DNA from 2 places in the Gudongella sp. DL1XJH-153 genome. Region 1 is predicted to be linked to the other one. Evidence: a T-box and tRNA genes for the amino acid it is inferred to sense, from the RefSeq annotation. Region 1 holds a T-box; the other holds one or more tRNA genes.

Evidence for each region. A T-box is a leader RNA that pairs with one kind of tRNA and senses whether it is charged. The one in region 1 lies ahead of serS (serine--tRNA ligase), so its partner is inferred to be a tRNA-Ser.
Region 2: it has a tRNA-Ser gene. The T-box ahead of serS (serine--tRNA ligase) is inferred to sense a tRNA for this amino acid. The anticodon was not compared.

Annotation. Positions count from the first base shown of each region.
Region 1 is NZ_JBMEMN010000014.1:41,412-44,828, reverse strand. It holds gene ACOEN1_RS07160 (TAXI family TRAP transporter solute-binding subunit) at 1-477, opposite strand, end outside; gene serS (serine--tRNA ligase) at 677-1,951, opposite strand; T-box leader at 2,003-2,169, opposite strand; gene murI (glutamate racemase) at 2,214-3,014, opposite strand; gene ACOEN1_RS07145 (PTS transporter subunit IIC) at 3,030-3,417, opposite strand, start outside.
Region 2 is NZ_JBMEMN010000048.1:2,149-5,565, reverse strand. It holds gene clpB (ATP-dependent chaperone ClpB) at 1-891, shown strand, start outside; gene ACOEN1_RS12645 (5' nucleotidase, NT5C type) at 1,032-1,622, opposite strand; RNA gene ffs (signal recognition particle sRNA large type) at 1,771-2,037, opposite strand; tRNA gene ACOEN1_RS12635 (tRNA-Ser) at 2,051-2,142, opposite strand; partial or broken gene ACOEN1_RS12630 (SelT/SelW/SelH family protein) at 2,312-2,500, shown strand; gene dnaX (DNA polymerase III subunit gamma/tau) at 2,738-3,417, shown strand, end outside.

The DNA of each region.
Region 1 (3,417 bases):
GTCTTCAATGCTTGTGATTCCTGAGTCAGCTGTTGCAATTACCTGAATAACTTCAGGATATAGCATAGCCATTCCTCTAATGTTTGTTATTGGGTCTTGACCATCAAAAGTCTCTGTCCCTGTAAATGCATAGTAAGTAACATCGTTCTGTACAAAAGCAAGTTCTGCTTCGCCTTGAGCTACAAGGTTAACGTTCTCAGCTGATGCTCCAGTTGATTGTGCATTTGCATTTACTCCAGCAATATTATCGTTGAAGATTTTTGAAATAGCTCCACCAAGTGGATAGTAAGTACCGCCTGTTCCTCCAGTTGCTACTGATATAAATATGTCTTCTGCTGGCTCTTCTGCTGGCTCTTCTGCTACTGGTTCTTCCCCTGCTGGCTCTTCTGCTGGCTCTTCTGCAGCTGGTGAGCAACCAACCATTAGTGATAGTGTCAGTATAAATACCAACCACAATGATAATGTCTTTTTGTTCATATTCATCCCCCTTTTTAATTTTCTACCTTTCTTAGTTGTCCGATTCTAACTATTTGGACAACTTGTAAATACATTATAACGTAAACTGGCGTGATAATCCACTAAAATTTTGTTAAATTATTCTTAAACTTGGTGTTTCTGCCATCTACGAGTTCTTTAGAGAGAATAGTCCGAAGATTTCATCTTCGGACTTATTGTTCTATTTTTGAAGCCTTTCAATGCCTCCCATGTATTTTCTTAGCACTTCAGGAACTGTTACAGAACCGTCTTCCTGCTGAAAGTTCTCGAGTATAGCCGCAAAAGTTCTTCCTACCGCCAAGCCGGATCCATTTAATGTATGAAGATATTCAACCTTGCCGTTGTCTTCTCTTCTGAATCTTAAATTCGCTCTTCTTGACTGATAGTCCTCAAAATTACTGCAGCTTGATATCTCAACATATCTGTCATAGCTTGGCATCCAAACTTCCACATCGTAGGTCTTTGCTGATGAGAATCCAAGATCTCCAGTGCTTAGCATCACAACTCTGTAAGGAATCCCCAGTCTCTTCAGAACTTCCTCTGCGTTGCCTGTAAGAGTCTCAAGCTCATCATATGATCTATCGGGATGAGCAAACTTTACCATCTCAACCTTGTCAAATTGATGATTTCTGATAAGTCCTCTTGTATCTCTTCCAGCTGATCCCGCTTCCTGTCTGAAGCAAGGAGTGTAAGCCGTGAAATAAACCGGAAGCTGTTCCTCAGTCAGTATTTCGTCCCTTAGCAGATTTGTAAGGGGAACTTCAGCAGTTGGTACAAGGAAGAAATCCTTGCCAGGAACATAGAACATGTCCTCTTCAAACTTTGGAAGCTGTCCTGTTCCCATCATACTGTCCCTGTTTACCATAAATGGCGTAGACATTTCAGTATAACCGTGCTCTCCTGTGTGAAGGTCAAGCATAAAGCTGATTAATGCCCTTTCAAGTCTTGCGCCTGCTCCTTTGAATATGCTGAATCTGGCACCTGATATTTTTGATGCCCTTTCAAAATCCAGGACATCAAGCTTAGTTCCAATATCCCAGTGAGCTTTTGGCTCAAAATCGAATTCTCTTGGGGTTCCATCTTTCCTCATCTCAATATTGTCCTCATCGGATTCACCTTCAACAACACTATGGTGTGGTGTGTTTGGAATCTGAAGAAGCATACTCTTTAACTGATCATCTACGTCCTTGACCTGTACGTCAAGCTCCTTTACCTTATCTGAAAGTTCTTTCATCTGGGCAAAAATCTCGGTTACATCCTTGCCTTCCTTCTTTAATTTTGGGATTTTCTTTGAAACCTTGTTCTGCTCTGCTTTCATCTCTTCAACCTGAACAAGTACTTCCCTTCTCTTTTCATCAAGTTCAATCACCTTGTCAATCGGGTAATCACCATGTCTCTTTGCAAGAGCTACCTTGACTTCTTCGGTATCCATTCTAATTCTCTTGATATCCAACATAATATTCCTCCTCCTTCTCCTAATAATTAAAAAACTCCCATCCCTATATAGTATAGGGACGAGAGTATACCCGCGTTGCCACCCTAGTTAGCCGTATCACGGCTCACTCGAATAATACTGGCTCAGGGTTGGATTCAGTAATTCCGTCTTCCGGTTCGCACCTACCACCGGCTCTCTTAAAGACTTTCTTGCCTACTATTTCCCTTCACTGCCTTATTTAATTAAAATCAATTATAGCATATCTGAGTTCATTGTCAATAGACTATTCTTTATAAGGTGGTATTTCAATGGTCTTAATATCCTCAGCTTCTAACATTTCAAGCTTTTCCACAACCGCTTTGTAGATTTCTGGAAATCCTGATGTAAGGATCTGAAGAGTTCCCTTTCCTTCTTTTTTTAAGGTCCCCTGCGCATGGAGGACCATCCTCATGGCTTTTGCCTGCTGAAAACCTGGATTTATGTAGTTGAGTGTCGGGTCAAGTTCCAGGAATACATCTTCTACAATTGGATAATGTGTGCATGCCAGCACAATATTATAGAAGTTTCCCATCTGGGATATGCTTTGAAGATGACCACTGATCGTATCGTATATCTCCCTTGACCTATAGTCCCCCTTATCAACCAGCTCAGCCAGTCTAGGACTCTTTTCGGAGGATATTTCATAGTCCTTTCTTCTCTCTCGCAGAAGCCTCTCATAGGCTTTTGTCCTAATGGTGAAATCCGTTCCCAATATTACCATCTTATTGATTCCCATATTTTCAATGTGATCGACAGTAGGTGAGATTATATCCACGATGGGAAAATCAAATTTATCCCTGAATCTATCTGCCATTGTTGAAATAGTATTACATGCAATAGCTACCATTTTGACATCTCTCTTCTCAAAATATTTGAGCATTGCCATTGTTAAACGATAAATCTCTTCTTCGTCGCGATTTCCGTATGGTACATTTTTACTGTCTCCAAAGTATATGATGTCCTCATGGGGCAAAATCTTTTGAATTGACTTTACCACAGTAAGTCCTCCTACACCTGAATCCAGTACTCCTATTGGTTTCTCCATATAATTCCTCCCAAATTAAAGTGACATATCCCCTCGTTTTATGTAACCCTTCTTTCTCATCCACTCTGAGACAGAAAAGGAAATAAGTCCAGGGAATACAAAGTGCATCATAAGTATGATTAAAAATACATAGGCGCTAGCGCCCATTGTCTCTACCATGGCAAACTGACCTACAAGTCCGCTGGTTCCCATCCCCGCCCCAAGGGAATTGCTTCTCATTTCCAAAAGATATGTTGAAACCGGTCCCAGTATTGCCGAAGCAACAATTGAAGGGATCCATATCAATGGATTCCTTACAATATTTGGAATCTGGAGCATTGAAGTACCCAAGCCTTGAGCAACCAGACCTCCCATTCTATTTTCCCTGTAGGATGCCACAGCAAATCCTACCATATTGGCTGCA
Region 2 (3,417 bases), on a different contig from region 1:
CCTGAAATACTCCACAGAAGGGTTATCGGGCAGGATGAGGCAGTTGATTCTGTTGTGGATGCAGTTCTTCGTGCGAGAGCAGGTCTCAAGGATATAAACAGGCCAGTAGGTAGCTTTGTATTTCTCGGACCAACTGGTGTAGGAAAAACAGAGCTTTCCAAGGCTCTAACTGAAACATTGTTTGATGATGAGAAGAATATAATCAGAATTGATATGAGTGAATATATGGAGAAGCATTCCGTATCTAGGCTTGTGGGAGCTCCGCCAGGATACGTAGGATACGATGAAGGAGGTCAGCTGACAGAGGCTGTAAGAAGAAAACCATACTCAGTGATTCTCTTTGATGAGATAGAAAAGGCTCACCCGGATGTATTCAATATTTTGCTTCAAGTACTTGATGATGGAAGGCTTACTGACAATCAGGGTAGAACGGTTGATTTTAAAAACACTGTTATTATCATGACATCTAATATTGGATCAGAGTATTTGCTTGAAGGGTTGGGTGAGGATGGAACCATTGAAGACTCTACAAGGGACAGAGTTATGAGCCAGATGAGAATGACCTTTAGACCTGAGTTTTTAAACCGTATTGACGAGGTAGTCCTCTTTAAGCCTCTTCAAAGAAAAGAGATATTCAAGATCATTGATCTTCAGATTTCTGAAATCGAAAAGAGACTTAAGGATAGAAATATCAACATTAGTGTAACGGAAGCAGCAAAAGAGAATATACTTGCAAGATCTTACTCTATCCAATACGGAGCAAGGCCTGTTAAAAGGTTCCTTCAAAAGGAAATAGAGACTAGAATTTCAAGACAGATTATCAAGGGGACCTTAAAGGATGGAGATAGTATCCTCATCGATTCAGAAAACGGAGAATTGCTGATAGGATGACTTGATTAGAATCTCCAGCTTGCAGAAGTAAGCCGGAACTTTTTGATATTTCACTATGGAGTAAAACAATAAGCAAGAAAGGTGTATCCAACATGTGAATACACCTTTCTTGCTTATTGTGTTGTTTGATCTATATAAAATCATGCAATGTAGGGGGCTAATTTTTGTTTTCTCAAATTGATTGTTTCAATCTCTTCGTGCACATCAAGCCAGCTGGTAACTCTTGTAATTCCTGGTATAAGAGGCTTTCTGTTGTAGCTGCAGTCCATAAGCAGCACTTGGAAACCTGACAGTGCCAGTTCAACTGCGTTTTCGTATCTGTCCTCAACAAATACATCGCAATCCAGCTCTTTTGCCTTATCTACCTTGTAATGGGAACCTAGCATATGAAGATCCATTTCTGGGAAACCATGATTTCTGAGCCACTGGACTGTAATGTCTCTAGTGACTGTTTCCCTTGCTGTGACATAGGATATATCATGTTGCATAAAAAGTTTCCACAGTACAAGATCTGCATACTTCCTGGGTCTTGCTTCGCCATGGAGCTCCTTCCAGTGAAGTCTGTAAAACTCCTGATAGGCTTCTCTCGACACATTCAATACATGGTGGATATCATATTCCTTTACTTGATATGGCTTGACGCTGGCATCAAAGTATCTGTTGGCTGCATTGAGCCAGTAATATGCTTCTGTAATTGTTCCATCAATATCGATACATAAATTCAAACTCATTTTTTTCATCCCTCCTTGTTTTATATCTAAAGTATAAGCCATTAATGTGAACACAGAATCAAGAAAAGGATAAGATTATGTTAAACATATAGATTATTTTGCACAAAAAAACAACTCTGGAATCTCCAGAGTTGTTTTTGTTATGTAGCCGTGCACCCAGCTTTGTCAATCTTGCTCCGAGCGTTACCCGAACAGTTAACTCGGGCCAGGCTGACCCACGGCACACGAAAAATTTCACTTATCGCTGCTTCCTTCCGGACCTGACGAGGTTCATGAGTTTCCGTTGCGTGGGACCCAACCGTCGACGCCACTTTTCCGAGGCAGACCTCACAGCAAAGATGCCTAAGCTGGGAATTCAACCCTGCTATAGCGGGTTGCAGGTAACAGGGCACCGCTACCTCCCCATCTAGCACGGCAAAATGTTCCAATGGCGGAGAGAGAGGGATTCGAACCCTCGAGACGAGTAAACGCCTACACGATTTCCAGTCGTGCGCCTTCGACCAGACTCAGCCATCTCTCCTTGTTATCCACAGAAGTATATTATAGACCATTTTCGAGTCAATGTCAACCAACAGGAGGTTTAGATTCAACACTTCAGGGTAGAATTAGAAGAAGAGAATACAAGGAGAGTGAATACTATGAAGAAAAAACTATCAATTGAATATTGCACTTCCTGAGGATATTTAGATAGAGCAGTTGCTCTGGCAGAGAATATTCTTAACCAAAACAAGAACAAGGTTTCTGAGCTCGTAATCATTCCGTCACAAGGTGGAGTGTTTGAGATTAAGGTGAATGATAAGTTGCTATTTTCCAAAGCTGAGCTAGGAAGATTTCCAGAAGAAGGAGAAGCTGAAAATCTTGTTAAGGAAGCCATTTAATGAGGGTCCCTCCGGGCCCTTTTGTTTTGTTAATTTAAAGGTCGAGAATGCTGGTATAATTCAGCGAAAACATATCGAAATCAAATTATGTAAAAGTATCATAAACTGAATCAATTCATAAAAAACGACAAAAATTTTCGCTTCGTTGAAACGCTTTTGAATGTTTTTTGCATTATAGCAAAAAACTACAATGAAATCATGTTATAATAATAGATATTATACAGATAGGGTGATTCCATGTATCAGGCATTATACAGACAATACAGACCTAGGACATTCGATGAAATTTTAGGTCAAACTCATATAACCAAGATATTAAAGAACCAGATAAAAAAAGATAATATTGGTCATGCATATCTGTTCTCAGGCACAAGGGGAACCGGTAAGACTTCTGCTGCAAAGGTTTTTTCCAGAGCAGTAAACTGTCTCAATCCACAAGATGGGAACCCATGCAATGAATGTGCGATTTGCAAGGGAATTCTCGATGAGAGCCTGATGGATGTCATTGAGATGGATGCTGCTAGCAATAGGAAAATAGAGGATATAAGAGAGTTGAAGGAAAAGGTGATTTATCCTCCTTCAAAGGCTAGATTCAAGGTCTACATAATAGACGAGGTTCATATGCTTACAAATGAAGCATTCAATGCTCTTCTAAAGACACTTGAAGAGCCTCCAAAGCATCTATTGTTCCTTCTTGCCACAACAGAACCGGAGCGTCTTCCTCAGACCATACTATCAAGATGTCAACGTTTTGATTTCAAGCGGCTGTCATCTGACGACATGATATATGGAATGAAAAATATAACAGACAAGCTGGGGATAGAAGTTGAGGATAAAGTGCTTCAACTTATAGCAAAGAATTCTGACGGAGCGATGAGAGATGCATTAAGTCTTCTGGATCAATGCATAGCATTTGA